Regions from separate parts of the Alteromonas sp. genome, predicted to be linked through region 1. Evidence: predicted binding sites of a transcription regulator. Region 1 holds the regulator's gene; the other holds the start of a gene.
What was found. Region 1 encodes FliA, which starts transcription of late flagellar genes. Its sites were predicted from a motif close to CTAAAGNTNNNNNNNNNNNNGCCGATA; they were not measured.

Region 1 (21,163 bases):
CCGTTAACCTGATTAAAGGCTTCTTCGCCCAGAAAATCAGAGTGCCAGCCGAACAGGTATGGCAATTGTTTAAGTACGATAAGCAAACCGATACCGGCAAGCATACCAGTGATAACTGACGTCGGGAAAAAGTACGCGACAAATCCGGCACGCATGAAGCCCAGAATTAGCTGGAACACACCCGCCAGAACCACAGCACAAAGGAATAACTCCCAGCTTCCCAGAGTACCGATGGCATCAAAAACGATAACAGCAAGACCCGCCGCCGGACCACTCACACCAAGGCGTGAACCACTGGCCAGACCGACGATAATACCACCGACGATTCCGGCGATTACGCCGGAAAATAACGGTGCGCCGGACGCCAGGGCGATACCCAGGCACAACGGCAGAGCTACAAAGAAAACGACAATACTGGCAGGTAAATCGCTTTTAATTTCTTTGAACGATAGATCAAATTTCATAGGCTATCCTTATGCGCCTGCTACCAGAGTGCGCTCGGCATAGGCCTGTTCCATTTCCTTGAACGTTTCCGTTTTCGGGTCATAACAATGGATCATGCCGGTTTCAATGTCGTAAACCCAACCGTGAAGCTGAACGGCTTTCGTAGCCAGCTTCGCAGCAACAGCAGGGTGAGTGCGTAGGTGTTGTAACTGCTGTAACACGTTTTCTTTGGTTACTTCGCCAAGCTGATCGGCAGTCAGTTCGCCGTGCTTTTCTTTCACAACTTCGGTTGCACAACGGCAGTGACCCAGCCATTCTTTTACATGTGGCAGGCTGTCCAGTTTCTCAGGGGCTAATGCACCTTTCATTGCGCCACAGTCTGTGTGGCCGCATACAACAATGTGCGTTACGCCCAGAGCAGCAACAGCAAATTCGATAGAGGCAGTCATGCCACCGGTTTGATTGCTATGTGGAGGTACAATGTTGCCGGCATTACGGCAGATAAACAGTTCACCCGGGTCTGTCTGGGTAACCAGGTTAGGATCGATACGGGAATCGGCACAAGTGATGAACAACACTTCCGGATTCTGACCGTTAGCTAATTTTTGGAAAGTTTCCTTTTTCTCAGGATAAACATCACGCTGGAATTTAGCTACGCCAGAGATTACGTGGTCCATTTAATACTCCTAAATTAAATTGAATAAAATACTGCTACATTCAGATACTATTAAGATTGACTGATAGCTTTATAGAATTATAGAGTAAATGGAGATAGCAATAAGCTATCAGAGACAGCGGATTTTAATCGAGTTAGCAGGACTACACCATGTTATTCAACGGCAAAACCCCATCGTTGAACCAGATCAGGTACTTCGTTACCGTCGCAAAACACCTCAATTTTCGCAGGGCGGCAAATATTTTAGGGATCAGTCAGCCCACGTTAACCAGCCAGATCAGTGCGCTTGAAAACACATTGGGTCTGATTTTGTTCGAACGTTCCCGATCAGGCACGCTGTTATCAGCACAGGGGAAGTCGTTACTTGAATACGCAGAAGCTGTGCTTCAGTCGACGATGCAGTTTGGTGAGATGGCACGGTCACTTGCTCAGGGCGAATCCACAACCTACCGGTTGGGGATCCCGCCGACGCTGGGCCCTTATCTGCTGCCCCATATTCTGCCGGACATTCATCGTCTGCGTCCCGGGCTGAAATTCTATGTCCGCGAAGCAGCCCCCAAACAATTGCTGCAAGGCCTGCTGACCGGCGAATTCGATATCACTTTGTCTCCCATGTCGAACCGCGACTCGCAAATTCAGGTTCAGCCTTTGTTTATAGAACCGCTGAAATTTGTATTGCCGGCAGACCATCCAATGTCCGGCAGGCAATTTATTGAACCGGAAGAAATTAGGGGCCAGAAAATTATGGCACTGGAAGACCGGCATCACTTTCACTATCAGGTACAGGAAATTTGTACTCAACTGGGTGCAAATGTCGACCGCGACTATGAGGGGACGAGTCTGGATACCTTGCGGCAGATGGTTGTTATGGGCATGGGAATGGCTTTTATGCCCGGACTCTATGTTCATTCTGAGTTGCATAACCCGGAAGCCCTTCACGTGTGTGAACTCGCTGATATGCCGGTAGTACGTCAGCACATGCTGGCATGGCGGAACACCTCCCCTGCCCGCGCTACGTTCAGAGAACTGGCGAGTCTGATGCGAAGTGTGATCAGCGACCGGCTGGCCACAGCGGTATCAGTCACTGATATTTCCCCGTCATAAGCAAGGTAAACCATTAGCCGGATATTGTGGCAGCTTCACCGCTGCCTTTCACAATCTATGAATTTAAGTGATACATTTAGCAAAACCAGTGAAATTAACTCATCCGCGCTATGTTAGACCGTCAACACCTCAAAATTATTGCTGCCATTCATGACTACGGCACGCTCACAGAAGCCGCCGGACATCTGCATCTGACCCAGTCTGCACTGAGTCATAGTATGAAAAAGCTGGAACAGCACAGCGGTGCACCGCTATGGGAAAAAGATGGCAGACGACTGCGACTGACGGATGCCGGCAATGCAGTACTTAATCTTGCCCACCGGCTGTTACCCCAGTTTGAACACACGGAAGAGCAGCTGCGTCAGATCGCCTCGGGTAAACAAGGCGTGCTGCGCATCGGAATGGAATGCCATCCTTGCTATCAATGGCTCCTGAAGGTCGTCAAACCGTTTCTGGCGGATTATCCGGGGGTAGATGTAGACGTACGTCAAAAGTTTACGTTCGGAGGCCTGCAGGCGCTGCACGGCTATGATATTGATCTGCTTTTAACACCTGACCCTCTTCACTTGCCCTCTTTGCAATACGAGCCGGTATTCGGCTATGAGCAGGTGCTGGTAATGAGCCGCGACCACAGACTGGCAGCCAGTGAATGGGTACCGCCAGAAGCGCTGGCAGAAGAAACCTTACTGACCTATCCGGTAGAGCCGTCCAGACTGGACATCTTCTCTCACTTTCTGACGCCTGCAGGCTGTACAGTGAAAAAGCACAAAACCATTGAAACCACTGAAATCATGTTGCAAATGATCAGTGCCGGCCGGGGTATAGGTGCACTGCCTAAATGGCTTATTGAAGAGCAGGACGGCAGCTTAAACCTGACAACTGTCAGGCCGGGGGAAAACGGTATCGCCAAGTCACTGCACATGGGGTTCAGAAAGAGTGATGCTGATGCACCGTTTATCAGAGCCTTTATCGGACTCGCCAGAGCGTTAGGTACGCCCTGAGCAGGAGCAGCATGCCAATTAAAAAGAAACAGACAGATACGCTTTAAACGGCTGGCAGTTGCGGCGTTTCACCCGGGCGGCACAACAATACCTGACAATGATGTTGGGTCAACGCCGTTCCCATATCTGAAAGCCAGCTGTGATAATCATCTTCACTGGCACAAAACACGGCTTTTATATCGTGTTTTTTCACCAGAGAAAGCAGCTCACTGGCGTAACGCAGTTCAACACCCAGTATAAAGGTGCGGTGATGCCAGGGCTCTTCATTCATAAAATAAGCCAGATGAAACGCAGGATTTTGCTGAATTCTGGTCGCCAGCTGGTATGACGGATAGTCAGTTCCTGCCACCACCACCGCCGCTGCGGGTTGCGCTCTGAAACGTCTGAAAATACGTCGGATGTTAATCATTCATCGATAAAGCTTAACCGGTAGCACTTTACCCTCCGGCTTTGCTGGTTTAAGGTTATACAGTACAAATATAATAAATTAATTCTTTTGCAGAACCAAAGCAGTTTGCCACTGACAACGGGTTCATGCTTTGCATTTTCAGGCTCAGGACCGGCGCACATACGCCTTCATTACTTAATCAGAGCCCTCACTATGAACAAAAAAATTTACTGTCTGACAGCCATTCTCAGCTTAATGGCGGCCGATGCGATAAGCTGTCAGTTCCATGAGCCGACGGAAAATAACATTCCCCAGTTTCCGCCGCTGAAACCTGCGTTGCATCCGGTCATGTTGCAGCATTTCAGTCCGCCGGTACAGGCCCCTATTCAGGTTTCACTGTCGGTGTCTAATGATGCCTTTAACCGCGCCAACCTGCTACTGAGCTATGAAGTCCACCCTGATTATCATAATGTGAAAGCTGACATTATTGCCGGCAAAGGCGTAAGGATAATGGGAAGAGACAGTCTTTATCTCACCCGCCTGAAAGAAGACAAGCAAATTCAGTATCGCAGTGGCAGCGGCGACGATAAACGGGTAAGAGTGCGCATTTCTGCAGTGCGTAACGGTGTGCCTGTTATTGTAGAAAAAAGAATTGATTTGACGACATAAAAAACGGTGCCGGAGCACCGTTTTTCAATGATTTTTAAGCAGACCCGACGTTTAGTTTTTTACCCACTGCAATAACAAATTATTGGCCGGCATTTCATGGATGTTCTCCAGCGTGAGTGCCGGCGCCCATGCCTGCAACTCCTGTATATCCCGGTAACCGCCATAGCCACTGGCTATCAGATGTTGATGAAACTCTCTGTTACTTTCGCTGCTGAATGCACCGTTGTCTGTAAACGGGCCATACTGGCAAAATACTGCACCTTGCGGCAGTGATTCAGACAGGCTCTGCATCATCATTTTAATTTCGGCTTTCTGCATAATATGAGCAGTATTCGCTGAATAAACACCGTCATATTCAGAAAACGGCAACCTGTCTTTGCCCACGGTGAGGTTAAGCGGCGGTAGCAAATTTTCAGACGGGTACGCAGCTATCCATTTCAGTACCCCTTCGTGATACTGCGGCTGATCACTGGTCTGCCATATCAGGTGAGGTAACAAGGGTGCAATGTGCACCGCATGCTGTCCGGTGCCACTGCCCACCTCAAGCACACGCTTACATTGACTCAGGGCCACTTCCAAAATGGCAGAAATGGGCCCTTTGTTATTTTCGCATGCCTGTGAGAAAGGCAGTTCATCAGTCATAAGTGACTCCGGCTGTCAGGCGGGTTAATCATCCAGATTCGGTGCTAACCATTTTTCAGCTTCTTCTGTGCTCCAGCCTTTGCGCTGTGCGTAATCTTCAAGCTGATCACGCTGGATTTTTGCCACAGCGAAATATCTGGATTCAGGGTGCGAGAAATACCAGCCTGATACTGCTGCTCCCGGCCACATAGCATAACTTTCAGTCAGCTTCATGGTGGTATGCGCTTCGGCATCGAGCAAATCCCAAATCAACTGCTTCTCAGTGTGCTCAGGACAGGCTGCATAACCGGGTGCAGGACGGATCCCCTGGTACTTCTCGCGGATGAGCGCATCGTTGTCGAAGTTCTCATCAGGCGCAAAGCCCCAGTAGTCTTTTCTCACCTGCTCGTGCAGATATTCAGCAAACGCTTCTGCCAAACGGTCAGCCACGGCTTTCACCATGATGGCGTTGTAGTCGTCTCCGGCTTTGTTGTAGGACTCAGCCAGCTCGTCTTCACCGATACCGCCGGTAACAGCGAACGCACCGATGTAGTCAGCAATTCCACTTTGCTTCTCAGCAACGAAGTCTGCCAGACAATAGTTGGCAAACTTGTCTTTCAATGTTTGCTGACGCAAATGACGGGAAACGCCCAGCACGGCATCGCGGTTATCATCCTGATAAATTTCAATATCATCGCCAACCCGGTTAGCAGGGAATAAACCAATTACTCCTTTTGCCTGCAGGCTGCCATCAGCAATGACTTTATCCAGCATTTTATTGGCATCGGCATACAGCTCTTTTGCCTGCTCACCCACCACTTCATCATCAAGAATGCGGGGGAATTTACCGGCCAGTGACCAGGTCAAAAAGAACGGTGTCCAGTCGATATAATCTCTTAATATCGCCAAATCGACGGACACAGGTGTTACGCCCGGCGTTTTAGGCTTTACAGGCAGAACAGAGTAGTCCGGCTTATACGCATTAGCCCGCGCTTCTGCCAGCGTAACCGGCTTACTGCGGGGTTGTTTCCGGGCATGCTGGGCCCGTACTTTTTCGTATTCGTCTGACAGCTCTTTTTCAAAGTCTTTGCGGGACTCAGGGTTAATCAGCTTCTGGCACACACCCACGGCGCGGCTGGCATTAGGTACATAAGCGACCGGATGGCTGTAGTTTTGCTCAATTTTCACCGCAGTATGGGCTTTGGAGGTCGTCGCACCGCCGATAAGCAGTGGTAAATCTAACCCCAGGCGCTCCATTTCTTTGGCCACGTGTACCATTTCGTCCAGCGACGGGGTTATAAGACCGGATAACCCGATCATATCCACGTTTTCTTCTCTGGCCACCTGCAAAATCGTAGCGCAGGGCACCATCACACCCAAATCTACTACTTCGAAATTGTTACATTGCAGTACCACGCCAACGATGTTCTTGCCGATATCGTGCACGTCGCCTTTAACGGTGGCCATCAGGATTTTACCGTTACTCGATGACTTGCCGTCCTTTTCCGCTTCGATAAACGGTTGCAGGTGAGCAACCGCTTTTTTCATCACCCGGGCAGACTTAACCACCTGGGGCAGAAACATTTTACCTTCACCAAACAGATCACCGACCACGTTCATGCCGTCCATTAACGGCCCTTCAATTACGTGCAGCGGACGTTCAGCCGCCAGTCTGGCTTCTTCAGTATCTTCAATGATGTAATCGGTAATACCTTTAACCAGCGCATGTTCAAGCCGCTTGTTCACCGGCTGCTCACGCCACGAAAGATCTTCTGCCGCCGCGGCTTTGCCATCGCCCTGATATTTGGGTGCGATGTCCAGCAGACGCTCAGTGCCGTCTTCACGACGGTTCAGGATCACATCTTCCACAGCTTCACGGAGTTCTTCAGGGATCTGATCATACACTTCCAGCTGACCGGCATTCACAATGCCCATATCCATACCCGCACGGATAGCGTGATACAAAAACACCGAGTGCATGGCTTCACGTACCGGGTTATTGCCCCGGAACGAGAATGAAATATTAGATAAACCACCGCTGATATGGGCGTAAGGACAGGTCTGACGGATAACGCGGGTGGCTTCAATAAAGTCCACCGCATAATTGTTATGTTCTTCAATGCCCGTCGCGACAGCAAAAATATTCGGGTCGAAAATGATATCTTCCGGCGGGAATCCGACCTCTTCGGTAAGCACCTTATAGCTGCGCTGACAAATCTCAATTTTACGCGCTTTGGTATCGGCCTGGCCGGTTTCATCAAACGCCATGACCACCGTTGCGGCACCGTAGCGCTTGATCAATTTAGCCTGATGAACAAACTGCTCTTTCCCCTCTTTCAGGCTGATTGAGTTCACAATCGCCTTTCCCTGAACGCACTTGAGTCCGGTTTCAATGACTTCCCACTTTGATGAGTCAATCATGATCGGAACACGGCAAATATCAGGCTCTGAAGCAATGAGGTTCAGAAATGTACGCATGGCCTCAACAGAATCTAACATGGCTTCGTCCATGTTGATGTCTATCACCTGCGCACCGTTTTCCACCTGCTGGCGGGCTACATCGAGGGCTTTCTCGTACTCGGCATTTAAAATTAAGCGTTTGAATACGGCCGATCCGGTAACGTTTGTCCGTTCACCGACATTAATAAAGGTTGAAAACTCTGCTGTCACAATAACACCTTAGTGAACAAAAGGTTCTAGCCCGGAAAGGCGCATTTTAGGTTCAAAAACCGGTACGGTACGTGGTTTCACGTCTTTTACCGCTTCTGCCATGGCACGAATATGTTCAGGTGTACTGCCGCAACAACCACCTACCACATTCACCAGACCGGACTCTGCCCATTCTTTAATGTGTGCTGCCATTTCTTCTGCGCCCAAATCATATTCACCGAACTCATTGGGTAGACCGGCATTGGGGTGAGCCGAGACCAGGCATTCAGAAATATTACTGATTTCTTCAACGTACTGACGCAGCAAATCCGGACCCAATGCACAGTTGAGGCCCATAGATACCGGCGATACATGACGCATGGAATAGTAAAAGGCTTCCGCAGTTTGTCCTGACAAGGTTCTGCCCGATGCATCGGTAATAGTACCTGATACCATCACCGGTGCGCGCTCACCGCGTTTCTCAAATACGGTTTCTACCGCGAATACTGCCGCTTTGGCATTCAGGGTATCAAAGATAGTTTCTATCAAAATAATATCTGAACCGCCATCTAACAGCGCTTCTGTGGACTCGATGTAGGCTTCTACCAGCTCGTCAAAGGTTACATTCCGCTTGCCGGGGTCATTTACATCCGGTGAAATTGACGCTGTGCGGTTTGTGGGACCGAGGACCCCTGCCACATACCGGGGCTTATCCGGTGTTTTTGCAGTAAATTCATCACAGGCTTTACGGGCCAGCTTAGCAGCAGCAAGGTTAATGTCTTTCGACTGCGCTTCCATGTCGTAATCTGCCATGGCGATGGTGGTAGCATTGAACGTATTGGTTTCAATGATATCTGCACCGGCTTCAAGATAAGCGCAATGGATATTGTAAATAATGTCCGGCTGAGTAATTGCCAGCAAATCATTATTGCCTTTTACATCGCAATGCCAGTTTGCAAATGCCTCACCACGATAATCGGCTTCTTCCAGTTTGTGCTCCTGGATCATAGTACCCATGGCACCGTCCAGAATCAAAACGCGCTTTGCCGCTGCATCCAGAAGTTGTTGTTTTGTACCTGATGTCACTTATTACCTCTTTGGCCGGGGTTTCTCAGCCAGCTGACTCAAATCATAAGGTGTTGTCTGATAAACATAGTAGTTCAGCCAGTTATTAAACAGCAGACTACCATGGGAGCGCCAGCGAACTAAAGGCGCTTTTGCGGGGTCATCGTCCGTAAAATAGTTAGCCGGCACTGCCGGATGGGCGTCCGCCTGTAAATCACGGAAATACTCGTCATGCAGAGTTTCCGGGTCGTATTCAGGATGCCCGGTAACAAACACCATACGCTTATCTTCAGATGCGATGGTGTATGCACCCGCCTCATCAGATTCCGTAATGACCTTCAAACCTTCAACACTGTTATATTCGCCGGAGTCAATATACCCGAAACGGGAATGAGGCGCATAAAAAACCGGATCGAAACCTCTCAGCAGCTCGTTATAAGGATCGAGCACTTTATGCTCAAACACACCAGACAGTTTGGTTTCTCTGAGTTTTCTCTGCACACCGTAGAAATGATACATCGCCGCATGAGCAGCCCAGCACAGATAGAGTGTGGATTGCACATTACGTTGTGCCCACTCCAAAATCTCTGTCATCTGATCCCAGTATTTCACTTCCTCATAAGGCAAGTGAGCCAGCGGTGCACCTGTTACGATTAAACCGTCGTATTTCTTATCAGCAATTTCAGAAAAGTCGTGATAGAAGGCGTCCATGTGAGATTGAGGCGTGTGCTTTGGCGCTAATTTGTCTACGCGGATCAGGTTCACGTTCACCTGCAGAGGTGTGTTAGACAGCAAACGTAAGATTTGCACTTCCGTTTCAATTTTATTGGGCATGAGATTCAGGATCCCCACTTCCATGGGGCGAATATCCTGTGTCGCTGCGCGGGTGCTGTCCATAGTGAAGATATTCTCACCTGACAACACATCCTGCGCGGGAAGTTGTTCGGGAATACAAATAGGCATGGCAGCTCCAACAATTAACGGATAATAACGTTATTGTGGCTAAATCCCGATAGATGTCAACATCTTTACGGCTGGACGTCTAAACGGCTTAACGCGCCAGCCGTTCTGATGTTAGAACGACGAGATCACTGTTACTCCCGCAGTGGTTGACGTGTCCAGCGTAGTCAGAGCCTCAATAGATTCCGCCAGAGAAATGGTACGCCCAAGCAGTTTTTCAGGCTTCAGTTTCCCGGACATTATCATAGAAAGCATAGCATCGTACCGGAAAGCCTGCATGCCATGACTGCCAATGATTTCCAGCTCATCACCAATCACACGGCCCATGGGAATAGCCGGTGTTGCATGCTCTGCCATTAACAGGCCAACCTGAATATGTTTACCGAGTTTGCGCAGTGACTGAACAGAATTGACACAAGTGACAGAGTGACCCAGCGCATCCATTGATACATGAGCACCACCCTGCGTGATCTCTCTGATTGCTTCGGGCACGCTGGCCACTTGTGATGCATTGAGCGTAACCGCCGCGCCCACCTGTTTCGCCAGGGCCAGTTTGTCATCCTGCAAGTCCACGGCAATAACGTTTGCGCCCAGTGCACTGGCTATCATTACTGCGGACAGACCAACACCACCGCAACCATGTACGGCCACCCACTGTCCTGCAGAAACTTTTCCCTGATCGACAACAGCGCGGAATGATGTAACAAACCGGCACCCGAGGCTGGCCGCGGTTACAAAGTCGAGATGCTCAGGTAATGCCACAAGGTTTACATCGGCCTGATCAACCGTGGTGTATTGAGCAAAAGATCCCCAGTGAGTAAAGCCGGGCTGTGTTTGATTGCCGCATACCTGATGATTACCTGAGTGACACTCGGGGCAACTCCCGCAGGCATTGATAAACGGAACTGTGACGCGGTCACCGGTTTTGAAGCGCTTCACATCTTTTCCAACGGCTTCAACAATACCGGCAAACTCATGGCCGGGAACATGCGGAACAACCACGTCAGTATCATGACCTTGCCAGCAGTGCCAGTCGCTTCGACACACACCGGTTGCTTCAACCTTAATAACAACACCGTGACTCGCCGGCGTCGGGTCGGCCACATTTTGAATAACCGGCATCTGTGCAAATTTCTCGAATACGACAGCTTTCATTGTTGTTCCTCCAGAATTATGATTTATCAACAGATTAAAAGATACTGAAGGGGATTATCTTGCTTTCATGTACGGAAACACGCCAAAATAGGTAAGAAAGCTCTCTTTTAACCCACAAAATAAGAAGACTATGCCCGTAAAACCTCTTGATAAGACAGACAAGGCTATTTTAGACCTGTTACAGCACGATGGCAGGTTAACTAACAGCAAAATAGCCAGCCACCTGTCGCTAAGCGAAAGTCCGTGCTGGCGCCGCCTGAAGCGTCTTGAGGATGATGGTTATATCTGTGATTATCAGGCTAATCTGGACCGGAGAAAATTAGGGCTTGGCGTTGTTGCATTTGTTCAGCTTACGGTATCTGAACATGATGAAACCAGTACGAAGAAGTTTGAACAGATTATACTGGCTTCAGAACATGTTCTAGCTTGCCACAATACTACCGGAGAGTCTGACTTTCTGTTACAGGTAGTCGCGAGGGACTTAGATGATTACAGCCACTTTGTTGAGAGTTACTTGCGCAAATTGCCGGGCGTGACTGCCATTCGCTCCAGTTTGTCACTACGCGAAATTAAGAGCGCTACCCGTTTACCTGTCCGGTGAGCTTTATCCCCGCTGACGGTGCATGCTGATAAGCAGCTCAGCTTCAGCCCGGGGCAGGTCGCAGGCTTGCATTACCTCTTCGACGTCAGCGCCTGCTTTAACCAGTTCAGCGGCACGGGTGTATAAGCGCATGGACGGGTCCTGACTTTTTACTTCACGTAACTGGTTTTCGAGTTGCGTGCATTGATCTGCCAGCTCCCGCATGTGTTTGCCCTGTACCATTGAACGGGTTTGCATTTCACCGTTCTGGTTTTCCAGGTCATTAATTTCCAGTTGCAGGGTATCGATGTGTTCTTTTTGATAGCGGACAGTATCGTCGAGTTGTTTAAACTGACGGTTGAAGAAAAAGTACATCCATATAACAGCAATGACGGCGAGTAACCCTGTAGCAACAGCGAGTAAAGATAGTGCCGGCACGTCCATATTGATGTGTTTTCTCCCTTTGGTAATAGCACTGTGCCGGGCAGCACAGCGAAGATACAGGCATAGATGAGCGCCCGCCGGATTAGCAGGCGCTGTATGAAGTTAAAGACTGCTCAGTTCATCCCACTCGTCATCACTGAGAAGCTTATTAAGATCTACCAGAATCAGCAATTCACCATCGCGGTTACTCACGCCCTGAATGAACTTGGCGCTCTCTTCAGTACCCACGTTAGGTGCACTATCAATTTCAGATGATTTCAGATAAACCACTTCGGCAACACTGTCTACCAGGATGCCGACAACCTGCTCATCGGATTCGATAATTACAATCCGTGTGTTGTCGGTAATATCGGTTGGCATAAGGCCAAAGCGGGCGCGGGTATCAATAACCGTCACAACATTACCACGCAGATTGATAATGCCTAACACGTAATCCGGTGCACCGGGAACAGGCGCAATTTCGGTATAGCGTAAGACTTCCTGAACCTGCATTACGTTAATACCGTAAGTTTCGTCACCTAAGCGATAGGTAACCCACTGAAGCACCTGATCGTTATCCGGCGCGTTATTCGTTGTGCTCTTGTCATTCATGAACCTGGCTCCCCGGGCTATGGCGTCTGGTCGTTACTGCCTAAGCCGCTATTTAGCATTGCGATTAACTGATATACGTCTATTAACGCACACATTTTTTCTTTTACCATGCCCGCTAACCATGGACGCTTGCCTCCTGACTCGCGCCATTTTACCTCGTCCCTGGTCAGTGTAACGGTGTTGACCAGTTTGTCGCTGGCTAAGCCCCACAAACTGTCCCCTAACATAATAAGATACTGATAGTTTAGCGTTTCTGCGAGATTTTGGTCGTATTTTTCTGGCATAACCCACATTGCAGTATCGACAACGTTTATTTTTTGATCACGATGAAGCATTACGCCCTTGAACCATTTGGGTTTTCCTATCAGTCCACCCACTTTTTCAATCCGGTGAATGCCACCTAAAGTGATGAGCGGCACAGCGAGTGTTAATCCTGCCACCTCGAAAAAGAGTGCCTGAAAACGATTTTCCAGCATGTCTTTCACAGGCGTGGTTTTAACCGGCGGAGGTACTGCCCCGCTCAGTTGTTCAACGGCTGTGTCGGTAACCTCTTCAGTTACTGGCGGCGCTATGACCGGCTCAGCCACAGGAGCAACCACAGGTTCTTTGGCGATAATGTCCGCCGTGGCCTGTTCCAGCAAACGGGCAGTGTTAGCCGTTACTTCAGCCGGATCTTCCGGGCTTTGTAACAAGCTGTCGAGATACGCCTGCATCACATCTTCGCGGGCGAAGGGCGTACTTTTACTCATAGCTGACTCACTGCTCCAGTTCATCTAACAATTTGGTGTAGGCGTAAACGCCCCGCGCTTTCGGATAGACAACAGACGCAGGCGACTGCGCCTGGCTGGCATCACGGAAGCGGGTATCCACAGGAATCATCCCGTGCCAAACCTTATCACCGTAATCTTCATTCAGTTTTTGTAGTGCCTGGATGGCCGCATTCGTCCGGCGGTCAAACATAGTCGGCACTATTAATGTATCAAATTCTTTTCTTAACGAACGGCCCATAATCTCAAGTGTATGGATCATCCGGTCAAGGCCCTTTAATGCCAGAAATTCGGTCTGCACGGGCACAATGACTTTATGGCATGCAGCCAGCGCATTAACCATCAACACGCCAAGTACCGGCGGACAATCCAGCAACACATAGTCAAATTCGTTGCGTACAGTATCCAGTGCCTTTTTGAGAATAAGCCCCATACCGTTTTGCATACCCATTTGCCTGTCCAGCGTGGCAAGTGCCATTGAGGCAGGCAAAATATACAGACTGTCTAATTTTGTCGGACACAAACAGTCAAGCACTCTATCGGCAGTAATCTGTTCATGATTAATAAAAATATCGTAAACAGAAGCATTTAACTCCTCGGCATCCATACCAAAATAATAACTCAGCGATGCATGAGGGTCGGTATCAATAAGCAGAACGCGCTTTCCCTGTTGCGCCAGAATGCCGCCCAGCGTCACGGTGGTAGTGGTCTTCCCTACCCCGCCTTTCTGGTTAGCAATCGTCCATATTTTCAACCTTCAACTCCTGCTGACTGAACTATTTCTGCATCATTTCCGTGAGTATGCACGAAGCGATATTATCAATGGCTATGCTTTTTTCTGCGATGTTCGCTTTCGCAACCGCCTGTGGCATACCGTATACCACACAGGTGTCCTGATCCTGCGCCCACACTTTGGCGCCTTTACGGTGAAGAGCTTCACAGCCTTCACGTCCATCAGATCCCATGCCCGTCAGAATAATACTCAGTACATCGCCGCCGTAAATATCCACCAGACTGTTAAGTGTAATATCCACACTGGGTTTGTAGGTATCTTTCTCATGTTCATGGGCATCACGGAGAACAATATTCGGCAGTGACATAGACTCTACTACCATTTGCTTGCCTCCGGGCGCAAGATAAGCGCAACCGGGTTTAAGAATATCCCCGTGTTCAGCTTCTTTTACCGAAATCTCGCAGTTATTGTTCAGCCGCTGGGCGAACGCATTAGTAAACGTGCCGGGCATATGCTGAACCAATAAAATCGGATATGGAAAGTTAGCCGGCAGCCCTGACAACACTTTTTGCAATGCCACAGGACCACCTGTAGAGGCCCCGATGGCCAGACATTTATACCGCTTTCCTGATGCCTTAACTTTAGAAACAGTAGGCTGGGATGCAGTTTCAGTACGTCCGGTGAGGATAGACGAGCTTTTAAAGAACGTCGCTTTAGGGGCATTGGCAGGCATTGGTGGAGCGGGCTTTGCCGCTGGCTCTCTGCGTGAAATCACAGGCCGGCGTATGCCGACACCACGCCGGGCCAGTAAACGCACTTTAGTCCGCAGTAAGCCCACGGCCTCTTTACGCTCTTTAGATATTTCCTCAAATTTCTTTGGCAGAAAATCCAGCGCACCGGCTTCCAGCGCGTCAAGCGTTGCCTGAGCACCTTCATGAGTCAGAGATGAAAACATGAGAATAGGTACAGGGCGTTTCTGCATGATCGCTTTTACAGCGGAAATACCGTCCATAACCGGCATTTCCACATCCATTGTCACCACATCGGGTGACAACTTCATCAGCATATCCAGTGCTTCTTCACCGTTTTTGGCTTCGCCAACAACCTCGAGTTCTCTGTCCTCATCCAGAATTTCGCGTACACGACGACGATAAAACGTCGAATCGTCCACAACAAGGACTTTAAAAGCCATAGTAATGATGTTCCTTTAATTGCGACTATGACCTGCGCGCATATCGCTTAAGCAGACTCGGGATATCAAGAATTAACGCGATTCCGCCATCCGATGTAATGGTTGCACCAGCCATACCCGGTGTACCTTGTAACAAGGCATCCAGTGGCTTGATCACCACTTCTTCCTGACCAATCAATGCATCCACCACGAAGCCCACCTGCTGTGTACCTATTTGCACTACAACAACATGGCCTTTTTCTTTCTCGATATTTTTCGGGCCGCGGATAAGCCATTCACCAAGGAAGAATAACGGGATAGCCTTAGAGCGGACGATCATCGTCAACTGACCATCTACCGTATTGGTTTTCTTGATGTCCATGTTGATAATTTCGTTAACAGCGCCCAATGGCAATGCAAAGGTTTGCTGACCGACAACAATCATCAGAGTTGGCAGGATTGCCAGTGTTAACGGTACTTTGATTTCTAACCGGGTGCCTTTACCCAGATGAGAATCAATGTTTACGGTACCATTCAGCTGGTTGATTTTAGTTTTAACCACGTCCATGCCCACACCACGACCGGAGATATCACTGATCTCTGTCTTGGTAGAGAAGCCCGGCGCGAATATCAGATTAAACGCTTCCACATCAGACATACGGGCGGCGGCATCAGCATCAAGCACGCCACGACTGATAGCGATTTCTTTCAGCTTTTCCGGATCCATCCCTTTACCATCATCGGTGATAGTAAGCAGGATATGATCGCCTTCCTGTGATGCTGCCAGTTTCACTGTACCCATGCGCGGTTTTCCCGCATTGGCACGATCATCCGGCATTTCAATTCCATGGTCGACGGAGTTACGCACCAGGTGAACCAGGGGATCGGCCAGCGCCTCAACCAGGTTTTTATCCAGATCCGTTTCTTCCCCTTCAAGCTCAAGGGTAATTTCTTTTTTCAGGCTACGGGCAAGGTCGCGGACAACCCTGGGGAAACGACCGAAGACTTTCTTAATGGGCTGCATGCGGGTTTTCATTACCGCGCCCTGAAGATCACCGGTCACCACATCCAGGTTAGCGATAGCCTTCGACATATCTTCGTCATTGGTATTGATACCAAGGCTTAACAAGCGGTTACGAACCAGCACCAACTCACCGACCATATTCATAATCTGGTCAAGGCGTTTGGTGTCTACCCGAACAGTAGTTTCTGCCTGCGGGGCTTTTTCTTCTTTCTTAGGTGCAGCTTTTGCAGCAGGTGCTGCGGGCTTGGAAGGGGCAGCGGGTGCGGCTGGCGCAGCCGGAGCCGCTTTTGCGGCCGGAGCAGGTGCAGCAGCTTTAGCAGGTTGAGCCGGCTTGGCAGGCTCTGCAGGTTTAGACTGTTCCGCTTTGGCAGCCTGAACGGCTTTAGTTGCCTGAGTGTCAACTTCAACACCACCGGCAATGCCGGGTCCCTGACCTTTACCGTGTAACTGGTCTAGCAAAGCTTCAAATTCGTCATCGGTGATTTCGTCACCGTCAGAACCGGCTGCAGCCTGTTCCGCTGCCGGTGCTGCGGCCGCCGGTGTAGCGGCAGGTGCGGCATCGCCACCAAACTGTCCTTTACCGTGAAGCTCGTCTAACAGAGCCTCAAATTCATCATCGGTGATATCTTCACCATCTCCGCCTGCGGCTGCTGCCGGAGCGGGCGCAGGTGCAGCTGGCTTTGCAGGTGCATCTGCCGACGGTCTGCCGGGCGCACCGGAACCATGTAGCTGGTCCAGTAATGCTTCAAATTCATCTTCGCTGATATCTTCAATGCTGTTATCACCGGCAGGCTCTGCAACAGCGGTGGCTTCCGGTGCAACCGGTACCTCTTCAACAATCAGCTCAGGCTCTTCTGCTACCGGCACTTCTTCTGCCGGTGCTGCCGTTTCCCCGCCAAAAATATTTTCGCCGGGGGCTTCTGGCTTGCTCAACTTATGCAGAACATCAACAAGATTTGAATCAGCGGCTTCGAGTGGCTCACGGGCTTTTACCCGCTCAAACATTTCCACTACGACGTCTGTCGCTTGCAGAATGACATCCATTAATTCCGGCGTCAGTGTACGCTGGCCATTACGCATTACGTCAAAGACGTTTTCTGCGCCGTGACAAATCTCAACCAGTTCAGTCAGAGATAAGAAACCTGCGCCACCTTTTACCGTGTGATATCCACGGAAAATCGCGTTGAGGAGGTCAGCGTCTTCCGGATTATTCTCCAGGTCAACTAACTGTTCCTGTAATTGTTCCAGGATTTCTCCGGCTTCGACCAGAAAGTCCTGTAATATATCCTCATCAACATCAAACGACATTCATTCGCTCCCCTAAAAACCAAGGCTCGACAGGAGATCATCCACGTCATCCTGGCCTTGTACTACGTCATCCCGCTTCTCAGCGTTCATGATTGGCCCTTCCGCTTCAACAGCGTCCGGTTTATTCGTGGTGCTCTGTGCTTTAACAGGTGCATCCCGTTCACCGAACACGGTCAGCATATTCACAAGGCTGTCTTCGACTTCTTTCACCAGATCAATCACTCTGCGAATAACCTGGCCTGTCAAATCCTGATAACCCTGTGCCATTAATACTTCGGTCAAAAGGCTGTTAAGTTTAGAAGAATCTTTCGACATGTCCTTAAACAGGGCGTCGATATCCATACATAAACTCTTGAATTCACCGAGCTCAATCTGACGGGTCATAAGCTTTTGCCATTCAGGCTCAATAGCTGTGATCCGGTCTGATAAAGATTCAGCAATGGGCATACAGGACTCTACAGCGTCCATTGTAGTATTAGCCGCTTTTTCAGTTTCTTCAATTACGTAGGTGAGACGCGTTTGCGCATCAGGAATATCGTCATTAGCCAGACCAGCAATTCGCTCGTCTAACTGGAAGGTGTTGAGGGCGTCATGAAGTTGACGGGTAAGTTTGCCAACTTCAGCAAAAAGTTCGACAGACTCTTTGGCAGATACGGCCTCAAGCAGGGCGTTGGCGGAATCGTCATCGCCCTGCTCAAGATATGCTACCAGCTGTTTTGCTTCTTCGAGCGAAATAGGGACTTTTTTAGTAGGAGACATCCAGTAATCCTCTTCTCTGGCGGGAGCGGCTGGATCAACCTAAACGCTCAAAAATCTTGTCGAGTTTTTCCTTAAGTGTAGCGGCTGTGAAAGGCTTCACAACATATCCGTTTACACCTGCCTGTGCTGCAGCAACGATTTGCTCTTTTTTCGCTTCAGCTGTCACCATCAATACTGGCAAGTGCTTGAGTTTGTCGTCTGCACGAATAGCGCGTAACAGGTCGATACCCTGCATACCTGGCATGTTCCAGTCGGTCACGACAAATTCAAAGTCGCCTTGCTGGAGCATGGGGAGGGCCGTACTTCCATCGTCAGCTTCCTGAATATTGGAAAATCCAAGATCTTTAAGCAGGTTCTTTATGATTCGTCTCATAGTAGAGAAGTCGTCTACTACAAGAATTTTCATACTCTTGTCCAAAATAGCCTCCGGTGAGGATTATCAATCGTTATTAATATTAGTATGTTTTATTCTTCTGCCTGCCATGATTGCATTCGAGCTTTTAGTTTTAACATGGCCTGGCTATGAATCTGGCTGACCCTTGACTCACTGACTTCAAGAACTTCACCGATTTCACGTAAATTCAGTTCTTCATCATAGTACAGGGACAGTACAATTGCTTCCCGTTCAGGTAATGTTGTGATGGCATGCGCCAACGCCTTTTGAAACGCCCCCTGCATTAAATCTTCGAGGGGTGAATCATTACCTTTATTCTGTTCTGTGCTGATTACATCTTCTGATACACCCAGGTCTTCAATACCGACAAGTTTACCGGCATTCACCTCGTTAAGCATTTGATGATAATCATTAATACTGACATTTAGCTTAGCAGCAATTTCTGTATCACGCGCGTCTCTGCCAGTTTCTCTTTCAACTTGTGTTATGGCTTCCGTAATAGCACGGCTATTTTTATGCACTGAACGGGGTGTCCAGTCGCCCTTACGGATTTCATCCAGCATAGCACCACGAATACGGATACCTGCGAAGGTTTCGAAACTGGCCCCTTTCGAGCCGTCGAAATTTCTGGCTGCTTCCAGCAATCCGATCATCCCTGCCTGAATCAGGTCATCCACCAGCACACTGGCAGGCAAACGCGCCATCAGGTGATGGGCAATACGTTTTACAAGGGATGCATGGCGCTCGACCAGCTGCGACTTGTCGGTCTGCTGCTGGTAAGCTGCCGCTTTACTATTCAACGTTGGCTTCCTACTGCTTGCTTCGTCACCAGTTGTTCAATGAAAAATTCCAGGTGACCACCCGGCTGAGCCGGTACCGGCCAGTTAAGCGCTTTGGTGGCTAACTGACTAATCGCGACGGCCGCAGGAGAACCGGGAAATGCATCCACAATAGCGGTTTGCTTTCTGACTGCCCGACGAATATTTTCGTCGAAAGGTACAGTTGCCACCAATTCTAGTGCCACATCCAGGAATCTGCCTGTCACTTTTGATAATTTACTGAATAATTCCTGCCCTTCACGAATGTCCCGAACCATGTTTGCCACTATTTTGAAACGGAACACGCCGTGCTCACGGTTCAATATTTTAATCAGTGCATAGGCATCGGTCAGAGAAGTCGGTTCGTCACAAACCACGACCATGATGTCCTGCGAGGCACGGGAGAAACTCAGTACCATATCGGAAATACCGGCAGCGGTATCTACAATCAGCACGTCAATCTGCGACCGCAACTCACTGAAAGCACGGATTAATCCGGCATGTTCTGTGGGCGATAACTCAGTCATTGCCTGAGTACCTGAAGTCGCCGGAGCGATTTTAATACCGTGAGGTCCGGTTACCAAAACATCATCAAGTGTGCATTCACCGGATAATACGTGAGAAAGGTTCTTCTCAACACGCAGACCCAGCATGACGTCAACGTTCGCTAATCCTAAATCGGCATCGAGTACCATGACCCGCTTACCTTGCTTGGCCATAGCAATCGCCGTGTTTAATGTAATGTTGGTTTTACCAACACCACCTTTGCCGCCGGTAACGGCAATAACCTTTATGAGGCGTGATTGATTCATCTTTCGTAAGCTACTCGCTTGATCTTCGATCATACTGCCTGAACTGAATTAACTTCATGATTACGCTTAGTATGATTCAAACCGTACTTTTTATAAAGCTTTGCAGCGGCAGATACGAGAGATTTTGCATCAGCAACTTTAATATCTTCAGGTACCTGCTGCCCGTCGGTCACATAACTAACTGGCAATTGCTGTTCAACAGCAACACTTAAAACCTCACCCAAACTGTAGCATTCATCAACTTTCGTGAAGATACATCCGTCAAGCTTAACGGAATTATACGCTTCAATGATGCGTTGCAATGCAGGATATTGGGTATTTGCCTGCGCAACCAGGTATTTACGGACAGGTTGCATTTGTCCGTGATTAAATTGACCAAGTTGCTTAATTAAACGACTGTCGCGCTGACTGAAACCAGCCGTGTCTATTAATATTAGACGCTTATGGCGTAACTGGAAGAGAAGTTCGGCTAATTCTTCACTGCTTTGCGCCTTCCTTGTAGTACAGCCAATAATTTTGCCATACGTTGCCAGCTGTTCATAAGCGGCAATACGGTAGGTATCGATAGTGATCATAGCCACCTGATCAGCACCGTATTTTTGCGCATAGCGTGCTGCTAATTTAGCAACAGTCGTGGTTTTGCCTGTTCCCGTTGGACCAACAAGAGCAACCACACCGGTTTGGGTCAGGATATCATTACCGGAAACATTAAGGCGATTAGCCAAAAGGTTGAGAAGGTAAATCCATGCTTCCCGCTCGGTGTATTGAGACGGGGTGTAATGCACCAGTTGCTCAGCCAGTGAAGCGCTCAGCCCCATACCGGTTAAACACTGGGTCAGATAACTGTGTACAGGGCGCTGACGCTGCTTTTTGGCATCCATCAAGTCTGCGACCTGATATTGTAAAACGCTGCGAAGAGAGGCCAGCTCCTCTTTTATCGCATCCAGCTCACTGGCAGGGGCACCGGCAGACTGCTGACTTTCCGCCGCTTTAAAATCGGGATTCATTTGAGATACCGGTGCAGGCCTTT
Region 2 (9,992 bases), on a different contig from region 1:
CTGCTCATTTTTACCCACAGAGCTGATTTCAGGAATTGTATAAATACCGGTGGGGATGTCTTCAACCAGGCCAGAGTTTGCTTTACCGGAAATCATGGCTTCTGCGGCAGAGCGGCCCTGATTGTAGGCTGCAGAGGCCAGACTCGGGTAACCAATCACATCACCGACCGCGAAGATATTATCGATTTCGGTACGGTAATTCTCATCTACCCGCAGTTGTCCCCGTGAGTCGGCTTTGAGCCCCACCGCATCGAGATTGAGCATGTCAGTATTACCGGTACGGCCGTTAGCAAACAGCAGACAGTCTGCTTTCATGCGTTTGCCGGACTCCAGTTCCATGATCACACAGTCGTCATGGCCTTGTACGCTCTTATAGGTTTCAGTGTGACGGATAACCACACCGTTGTTCCACAGGTGATAGCTCAGGGCGTCTGAGATTTCTGCATCAAGGAATGACAGCAGACGATCCCGCATATTCACCAGATCCACTTTCACACCCATACCCCGGAAAATACTGGCGTATTCAGAACCGATAACCCCGGCACCGTAAATAATGATGTTCTGCGGCTCATGCTTAAGCGACAAAATGGTGTCTGAGTTATAAATACGGGGGTGATTAAAATCTATATCCTTAGGTGAGTAAGGGCGTGAACCGGTTGCAAGGGCAACCTGACGTGCAGTGATAAGATCCTTAGAGCCATCGGGACGCACAATTTGTATGGTATTTTTATCAACAAAGCTGGCCTCACCGTGGATCAGGCTTACCCGGTTTCTGTCGTAAAATGATGTACGCAAACGGGATTGCTTCTTAATCACGCCGCTTGCATGACTCATGATGTCCTGAAAAGTAACGTGGCGGGCAACCTGATTTTCCGAAAACAGTGAAGTGGTATTGTATTCAATCAAACGGCTGACTGAGTGACGTAGAGCTTTTGACGGAATTGTGCCCCAGTGAGTACAGCCACCGCCGACTGCTTCGTAGCGCTCAATAACGGCGACTTTCTGACCGGCTTTGGCAAGCTGCATGGCCACACCTTCACCACCGGGTCCGGTGCCGATCACAATGGCGTCAAACTGATAAGAAGGTTCTGCGACTTTCGCTGTTTTCTTTGTCATGGTCGAAAATACTCAATGGTTGCTGTACCGGCGGGAACCGGTAGATACGTTGCTGGACTGGAATAGTGTCATGCAAAGTCTAGCAACATTCTGATAAGAAAGACAAAGTTTCCGTTGCCCATTTCCGGTTTCATCATGCTTTTTTAGCGTCGGGCAGCGCCATCGGAAACGTCATGATAAATTCTGTGCCGTTGCCTTCTTTCGACGTAAAAACAATCCTGCCGCCGAGCAAATTAGTAACCCACTGGTGAACGAGGTGCATACCAAGACCGGTATTGCCTTTGTTGCGTGCTGAAGTCACAAAAGGCTCGAATATAGTGTGCTGAATTTCATCCAGAATACCGCAGCCATCGTCTCTGACTCTAACTTCAAAACTGTTCCCCTTCTCACGGGCTGTGATGCATACTTCCCCGTTACGTTTATTCGCAAAGGCATGCTCAAAGGCATTGGTGATAAGGTTCTGTAAAATTTGAGAGTAAAGGCCGGGGAAGCTCACAATTTCCAGCGTTTCCGGTATGTCTACTGTTAGTTTTACCCGTTTGGCGCTGGCCTGAGCTTCCAGCGTGCGGACCAGATCACCCACTACTCTGTGCAGAGAAAACTTCACCGGCGTTTCGCTTCCGCGGTCCACCGCCAGCCGTTTAAAACGCTTGATGAGCTCGGTTACACGTTCAAGGTTATGCTTCGACAGGGCCACACTTTCCCTGGTATATGCCACGTAAGCATCGAGATCTGAGCGGGTCAGTCCGGTACTGATTTTCTTTTCCAGTGCGTCGAGCTGGTTATCAATAGCCGATACGCACATGGTTGTTCCGCCAATGGGGGTGCTCAGTTCATGGGCAACACCGGCTACCAGCATGCCCAGAGACGCCATTTTCTCTGACTCGACCAGTTCGTCACGGAGACGGGTTTGCTTATCCAGAGCGGATTTCAAATCCTGTTTCTCCGTTAACAGCTGATCTGTCAGATGGGTAACATGGGACAGCTGTTTCAGGTCCCGGGTAATCAGTAAGCCGGCAATAAAAAAGCAACAAACGAAGGAGATTAATCCAGGTAACAGCGCGTCTTTTACCAGCAAACCGTGGTACTCGGCGGGTGTGCGGGTGAGAATGAAGTACGGGTCAACCGTGTGCGTATGCTTCATTCTTAACTGCAAGGCTGCACCGCTGAACAACGCATCTTCTTCTCCGGAGACCAGGGAAACAGCTTTGTTGTTTTTTAGTTTCTCGAGAATATCAGGTTGAGCCAGCTTAATGTTCGCAGGCGTGATCCCGCGGCTGGCGGTCCATTCTTTTTTTGCATCAGGGTGCAGCATCCATTGAATAGCACCTTCGGAAATCAAAAGCTGCGTTTGTGTTTCTTCAAAGGTTTTCAGGTGATCGAATAAAGACGTCAGGTCAAAATTAATCACCAGGAAGCCTTCTCCCAAAGGGTGAGAAGGAAACGTATGCAGGATTGCCCGCACGGTCGGCTGAAAGGGCGTGACCAGCACACCATTTTCCATATTCAGATCGATGGAAGAAAGCGTCATGATCCCGGCCGGCTTTTGCTGTGCCTGCTTAAAGTAATATCGGGTGGATTTATCCTGGAGCTGTTCCGGCGGGACAATCTGAACGCCGTCGGCAAGAAAATTGACCCGTACCGTTTCAACCCCTTCGGGGTTCAGCCATCGCATTTGGGATACATTATTAAGCACACGGCCAATGCGCAGAAACAATTGAGCTTCTGTTTCATCCTGTAGCCCGGCAGACATAATGTCTACCAGGTGCTCGTTTGCCAGCCTGGCGACATTGGTAATGTCACCCAGTTCCTGACTGAAAGCGGTGTTGACCGATGATATGACGGACGTATGCTCAACACTCAGTGACTGCATCGACTGGTTATAGAACCATTGATAGACCAGTGAGCCAGTCAGTACAGACAAAATAAAGTTGCACAGATATAACCAGCAGGCCCTTTGCCAGTGTTTTTTCTCACTCATCGCTGCTGTCCGTTAAGCCAGTCGATAAGGTCGGGTAATGCCATGGGACGGGCAAACAGAAAACCTTGTCCGGTTTCATACCCTTTGCTCAACAATGCTTCCCGTTGTCCTTCAGTTTCAATGCCCTCAGCAACAACCTGAAAATGACATTGTTCAGATAGCCTGTGCACCATGTCCAGAATATGATCAGGAGAGTTCGGGGTCGCGGTATTTAATGTATCGACAAAGCTCTTATCCACTTTCAGTGCTGAGGCCGACAATGTACTGAGGTGAGCCAGCGAAGAATAGCCGGTACCAAAGTCATCAATACTGACTTTGATCCCCATTTTCATCAACGTATTGAGTATCGGGTTGATATCCTCATAATCTTCCATGGCCTGAGTTTCAGTGATTTCTATCTCTACCTGCTCCGGCAGCACATTATGGGTAGCCAGTGCGTTTTCCAGTGCAGGAATGAAGTTTGGTGCTATCACATCGGCATGAGTTACATTAAACGCCACAGAGAAGTTATGCCCTGACTCTTTCAGCACTTTTGCAGCGTAGACAGCAAGCTCCATCACCAGGCTGTCCAGACGGGTGATTAACCCGGATGCTTCAGCAAGAGGGATGAACACATTCGGCGGAATTATTTCGTTACTTCCTGTGCGCCAGCGGATAAGCGCTTCCAGTCCGGTTGTCACGCCGGTTTTCAGATCAACTTTTGGCTGGAAAACCAGAAAGAACGGGTGAGAGTCGGCAATAGCATCAGACAAAGATTTCAGCAGCTTGTGGCGGGTGCCCATTTCGTCAAGCAACTGTCGTGTGATGGTCTGTACGGAATGGTCCCGCCGTTTCCGTGAGTTATGCACCAGTTGCGCCGTTTTCAATGACTTACGTAAATCGTCCAGCTCTAAATCTTTCACTGCCAGATGGCTGATACGGTTCGTAACCCGTTGTTCGACGTTATCGACATACACCGACAGTTCGGCTAACTGGCTTAATGATGGTTCCTGAGACACTTTTTCCGTTTTATAAAGCAGCGCAAAAAAGCCATCACCCAGATAACAAATCGTCATCGCTTTCTGACAGCGCTTTTTCATTTCGTTCAGGCAACCGGCAAGCAGGGCATGGCTGAAATCTGTGCCCAGTGTGATTTCACTGGTTGAGAAATCTGTCATATTCACCAGAACGAGCGAGGTTGAATTCAAATCAGACAGTGACATATTGACGATTTCGCGGTGTAGCCAGTTTTTGTTCGGAATTTGCAGAGTTTCGTCAAAATAAGCCAGCATGGACAGTTTATTGAGCAATGCCAGGTTAACGAAACCATTACCGATGTTTTCGCTGTACACCATCAGCAGTGTAATGTGGCTTTGCTCCAGAGGTTTGGGGGACTGGACGATGACCAGATAGTGATTGTTGTCTACATCTGCCGTATTAAAGTAGAGAATTGACCAGGTTTCATAAAACTGATGCTCATGGGTGTGCAGAGCAGTATCGATGGCCTTCAGCAATCCGGAACTCGCGTGAGCCTGATATTCACCTAATAAGTCTGACAGCATAGTGGCATCAGAACGGCTGAAGTCACCACTTGATGCTACCACTTCGCATTGTTCCATAGACGCCATGGTCGGACGGTAGGCGCACACCACACCACCGGTTTCAGGAATGCCAATGACCCGGGATACTTCATTAAGCACGGTGTAGGTAAACTCACCCACATCCTGCTTTGACGTCAGGGCCCTGGAGGCATCCACAATCATTTGCAGTCCGCGTTTGGCCACGTACAATTCATTCAGATTGGACCAGGTTTTAATGTTACTGGAAACAATGCCTCTCAGCTTTTCTTCTGTCAGTTCAACTTTGTTCCAGTACTCATCAATATCGTATTCTTTAAATGTGTCCTGACGGGGAGCCATACCGGGCTGACCGGTGAGCAGGATAATCCGCACACGGGAATTACCTAACACAGTTCTGATGGTGTTTACCAGGAACAAGCCTGCGTTATCCTGCTCCATCACAACATCCAGCAGGATCACCGCAATATCGTCGGTTTCAGCCAGAATGGTGGAGGCCTGAGCCGCAGAGTTAGCGGTCAGAAAATTAAGCGGTTTGCCACGCACTTTAAGGCCGCTTAAGCCCAGTTTAAGGGATTGTTGATAGCCCAAATCGTCTTCAACACTAAGAACTAACCATTCTCCTGACTGAGTATTACTGTCATCCGGTTCAGGTTCCGGGGAAAAGGTAAAAAGCTGTTCATCACTCATGCATCCGTCCGTACTAATAAAGGAAAAGCGAGGACTCTTATTTCAAAAAATGCAGAGAAAACAGCAAGAGCAATCCATCACCTAAGTGTTGCCTATATTATTGATTTTGCAAGAAGGCGATACAGAAACGCCGCTAAATAGCGGCGTTTCGGGCTGAGTTCAGACCAGCTGTGGTGAAAGTGTCTGTAACTGGAGCCACTTTTCTTTCTGAAGGGCGAGTGCGTGTTTGAGTTCCTTGTAATGGAAGTCAATTTCCAGTCGCTCAACCGAGCGCTTCAGGCACCGTTTACGTACATTCATAAGACGTTTTTTGGCGGCATAATAGGCAGACATCTTCTGTACTAACAACTCATACTCAGCCTGCACTTTTTGTAATAACTCATCGGCATCCGGCAGGGCGGCAAGTCTGGCATTGGCTTGCTGAAGTTGCATGGCTGCACGGGCCTTTTCAATCCGTTCTTCCGGTACACGGCGCAGATTTGTAGTCAGTCCCATATAAGACAGGCCACGGATCAGCCACTTGGTCGGATCGAACTGCCACCAGTAAATACCGTTGCGGTAATCATATTCGAAAATATGATGGTAATTGTGATACCCCTCGCCGAAAGTAAAAAATGCCAGGATACCGTTATCACGGGCTGTGTTTTTATCGGTATAAGGCTGACTGCCCCAGAAATGAGCAAGCGAGTTAATAAAGAAAGTGACATGGTGGACCATGAATAAACGGAATACACCGGCAAAAAGAATCATACTCAGTACATCGCCGTTCAACCAGCCCAGCAAACCTGTGAGCCCGAAGTTTGCGACAAGCACGATAGGCAGGTAATACTTGTGTTGCCACATAACCACCGGATCTTTTTGTAAATCCCGGCAGTTGCTGTAATCGTCATAGCGATGAGACTGATATTCTCTCAGCATCCAGCCAATATGGGCGAACCAGAGGCCCTTTTTAGCTGAGTACGGGTCTTTGTCGTTTTGATCAACATGACGGTGATGGATACGGTGATCAGAAGACCAGTGCAGGATACTGTTTTGTAATGCCATTGCACCGCCGATGGCGAGAATGACCCGTACAACAATATTGGCGTCATAGGTTTTATGAGACCACAGACGGTGATAGCCGGCAGTAATAGACATACCGGTGAAATAAAATAATACGACAGCCGTCACCACTTCCGTGGTGTCGAATCCCATGGTGACCGCCCAAAGGGGCACTGCCAGTAACGCAATTGCACCGGTAATAATAAATACCAGAACATTGGTCAGGATAATTGGTGGTTTTTTCATGATAACAACTCGGCTTACAACTGTACGCTAATTTATCGTTTTCACCGGGCGCAGGCAAGGGAAAAGCGACAATTTCAGCTTTAAGTATAGTGCAGATTTTGTGAAACTGATGTGCCGTCATCGCCGGGGTAAGGTACAATCGTTACCGTTTTACAGGTATCCGGAATGAAAAGAAGGAGTTGGCGGTGAGTCGTCAGGAGCAAAAATTAAAAACCCGCCAGAATATTATCAATGCTGCTTTTGGTTTGCTCGATGAGCAGCGCAGCCTGTCTGCTATCAGTTTACGTGAAGTCTCCCGTGCAGCCGGTATTGCGCCGACTTCTTTTTACCGTCACTTCAAAGATATGGACGAACTCGGTCTGACGCTGGTGGACGAGGCGGGTCTTGCACTCCGTCAACTGATGCGTCAGGCAAGACGCCGTATCGCCAGTGGCGGCGGGGTTATCGATACGTCGGTCGATACGTTCATGGAATTTATTACCGCCAATACTAACGTGTTCAGATTACTGCTCCGTGAACACACCGGCACTTCAACTGCGTACCGGATGGCAGTACTGAGGGAAATTCAGCATTTCATTGAAGAACTGGCTGATTATATTGTGGAAAGTCAGGGCGCAGAGCATCAACTGGCAAGTCTTCAGGCAGAAGCCATGGTCCGGCTTGTATTCAGTGCCGGAGCTGAAGCCTTAGAAGTGGATGTGCCGTTGAGGCAGGAAATTGGCCACAGGGTAAAAGCGCAATTGCGTTTTGTACAGTTGGGGGCAAAAGTCTATCGCCCCCGGAAAGTCAAAAGTGAGTAATTAACGGTTTTTCTTCACCAGTTTTACGCCGGCCTCAATGTGGTGCGTAAAAGGGAATTGATCGAACAAGGCTGACGCCACCAGATCGTGGGTTTGCGACAATGTCGCCAGATTCGCTGCCAGCGTGTCGGGGTTACAGGAAATATAAATAATTTCCGGATAGTCCTGAATCATCTTCAGAGATTCTTCATCAAGACCGGCTCTTGGCGGGTCAACCAGCACAGTCGTAAAGTTGTAGCCTGATAAATCAATGCCGTTGAGGCGGGAAAACTGACGTCCTGTTCTTAATGCTTCCGTAAACTCTTCAGCAGACAGACGAACAATCTCCACATTGTCTATGTTGTTCACTTCAATGTTAAATTGCGCAGCGTTAACCGAAGGCTTGGCGATTTCAGTGCCGATGACCTTACGAAACTGGCTGGCCATAGGCAGTGAGAAATTACCGGCTCCGCAGTACATTTCAAGCAGATCGCCGCTTGTGTTTTCACACACAGACAATGCCCATTCGATCATGCGGCAGTTCACTTTTGCATTCGGCTGGGTAAAGCTGTTTTCGATATGCCTGAATTGATAGTGTCGTCCGTTTACCGGCAGCGATTCGATGATAAAGTCATTGCCCAGAATTTTCTTCTGCTTACGTGCACGGCCGATAACATTCACTGTACCGAAGGTGTCAGACAACGTATCTTGCAGCGCCCGCGCAGCCGTTTCCCATTCATCATCCAGCTGACGGTGATACAAAAGGCTTATCACCAGCTCACCTGACAACCCGCTCAGATAATCAATCTGAAATAACTTCTTTCTCAGTACCCGGCTGGGACGAAGTGCTGTCATTAAAGTTTGCATAGCAGCATTTATGGTATCGCTTGCCGGCGGGAAGGTGTCAACGCGATACTTTTCTTTCGTCTCGCTGTTGAACATGATGTGATACAAGTCATCGCCATCATGCCATACCCGAAATTCTGCCCGCATGCGGTAGCCGGTTTCTTCAGAGGCAAACACAGACATCTCAGTTTGACCATATTGATCAAGTAGTTGTGACAGTCGCGAGATCTTCTCGTCTAACTGCGCGGTATATTGCTGACTGTGTGTCTGAGTTGTCATGGTAATAGCTTCATCTTGTTTGCCGGGCTGCGCATTGTAGTGTCTTAAATTATTTGTGCAAACACTGTTCTGAGATTGCATTAAAATTAAACAATTCGTTAAGTCTGCCGATAACTAATGTGAGGTTAGTGAGGACAACATTATGAACGTGGGTGAAATTAAGGCATTTGTTAGTGAGCAGAAGCCGGCTGTTGCAGAACAGAAGGCACCTGAAGACCCTAACAAAGCAATCAAAAAGCAGTTACAGCAGGATGGGCTTCGTCAGGCTGCTGAATTTCAGCAGCGGCAAACCGCAATGGTAAGCGTCAGTAGTTCGCAGACGACCATTGGCCTGAAAGTCTACAGTTCGTCAATGGAGCAACAGGTTACCGTTGACGGACAGCGTGGTAAGTTTGCAAAAGATGATACGTCAGATAAAGAGAAGGAAACCTCTTTATTTGATTTTGAGGAAGTGGCAAAAAACGTTATGCGTTTTGTCGGTGGTGTCATTCAGGGCGCTGCAAGAGGTGGTGCGGATGAAGAGAAACTCGGTAATCTTTTTTCGCAGGCGAGAGAAGGGGTTTCCCGGGGAATTGCCATGGCAGAAAAAGATCTGGGAGGCCTGATGAATGATGATATCTCAACAGGCATCGACAGGAGCCGCAGTCTCATCGAAAACCGCATTAATGCACTGGAGTCTGATCTGCTCGGTATTCAGAATGAAAATCAACTTGCTGCAGGTGGTGTTGCATCAGCTTTGAACGTTAACAGCAGCAACTCAGAATCTGCCAGTCTGACAATTCGTACAAGAGATGGTGATGAAGTGCAGTTGAGCTTTGAGAGTCTGAGGGCTTATCAATATGCCAGCCAGCAAACCGTCGCTTATACGACTGGGCAGGGTGGTGACGGTAATGGCTATCAGAATGTCGTTGCTACAGACAACACCTCTTACTCGTACTTTGATCGTCAGGGGATAAGTTTCTCTCTGAAAGGCGAGTTGGATGAAGGTGAATTAACGGCCATTGCTGATTTAGTGGAATCCGTTAACGATCTGGCTGACACGTTCTTTGGTGGCGATCTGGATAAGGCGTTTGAGAAAGCGCTGGAACTGGGTTTTGATGATCAGGAGCTTACGGGTTACGCATTGCAACTGAACAGAACGCAGCAAACGGAAGTTGTGAAAACTTACGGTGCTATTCAGCATTATCGTGACGGCAGCGAGTCCGGTTCCCACGGCGATGAAGCGAAGCCTGTTGCACAATATCTGAATAAGATGCTTAACGTCTTTGATTCGGCGAGACAACAACTGGCTTCAGGTGAAGACTTCAACACTCTGATAAATGGCCTGATCAACGAAATGAAGGATGTACAGGTACCGGATTTAGTCACAGCTATAAATCGTTTCCATAGTTTCAATCAGCGTTTACTTGACGCTATGCCGGGCGAGCAGCAGAAAACTCAGCCTGTAGAGCCTCCGGC

Region 2: the regulator FliA is predicted to act here: its motif matches at 8,621-8,647, upstream of AC4PME_RS20030 (DUF5610 domain-containing protein).

The regions. Positions count from the first base shown of each region.
Region 1 is NZ_CFHOXV010000002.1:195,327-216,489, reverse strand. Features, by position in the region: gene AC4PME_RS02570 (SulP family inorganic anion transporter) at 1-464, opposite strand, end outside; gene AC4PME_RS02565 (carbonic anhydrase) at 474-1,121, opposite strand; gene AC4PME_RS02560 (hydrogen peroxide-inducible genes activator) at 1,271-2,224, shown strand; gene AC4PME_RS02555 (LysR family transcriptional regulator) at 2,335-3,225, shown strand; gene AC4PME_RS02550 (hypothetical protein) at 3,269-3,634, opposite strand; gene AC4PME_RS02545 (hypothetical protein) at 3,827-4,282, shown strand; gene AC4PME_RS02540 (DUF938 domain-containing protein) at 4,334-4,924, opposite strand; gene metH (methionine synthase) at 4,949-7,573, opposite strand; gene AC4PME_RS02530 (homocysteine S-methyltransferase family protein) at 7,583-8,638, opposite strand; gene metA (homoserine O-acetyltransferase MetA) at 8,642-9,580, opposite strand; gene AC4PME_RS02520 (zinc-dependent alcohol dehydrogenase family protein) at 9,692-10,732, opposite strand; gene AC4PME_RS02515 (Lrp/AsnC family transcriptional regulator) at 10,863-11,333, shown strand; gene AC4PME_RS02510 (DUF2802 domain-containing protein) at 11,337-11,756, opposite strand; gene AC4PME_RS02505 (chemotaxis protein CheW) at 11,859-12,347, opposite strand; gene AC4PME_RS02500 (chemotaxis protein CheW) at 12,365-13,096, opposite strand; gene AC4PME_RS02495 (ParA family protein) at 13,104-13,868, opposite strand; gene AC4PME_RS02490 (protein-glutamate methylesterase/protein-glutamine glutaminase) at 13,891-15,039, opposite strand; gene AC4PME_RS02485 (chemotaxis protein CheA) at 15,065-17,350, opposite strand; gene AC4PME_RS02480 (protein phosphatase CheZ) at 17,363-18,109, opposite strand; gene cheY (chemotaxis response regulator CheY) at 18,144-18,527, opposite strand; gene AC4PME_RS02470 (RNA polymerase sigma factor FliA) at 18,575-19,303, opposite strand; gene AC4PME_RS02465 (MinD/ParA family protein) at 19,300-20,166, opposite strand; gene flhF (flagellar biosynthesis GTPase FlhF) at 20,163-21,163, opposite strand, start outside.
Region 2 is NZ_CFHOXV010000068.1:405-10,396, forward strand. Features, by position in the region: gene sthA (Si-specific NAD(P)(+) transhydrogenase) at 1-1,116, opposite strand, end outside; gene AC4PME_RS20005 (sensor histidine kinase) at 1,250-3,097, opposite strand; gene AC4PME_RS20010 (EAL domain-containing protein) at 3,094-5,343, opposite strand; gene AC4PME_RS20015 (acyl-CoA desaturase) at 5,503-6,630, opposite strand; gene fabR (HTH-type transcriptional repressor FabR) at 6,816-7,430, shown strand; gene trmA (tRNA (uridine(54)-C5)-methyltransferase TrmA) at 7,431-8,534, opposite strand; gene AC4PME_RS20030 (DUF5610 domain-containing protein) at 8,677-9,992, shown strand, end outside.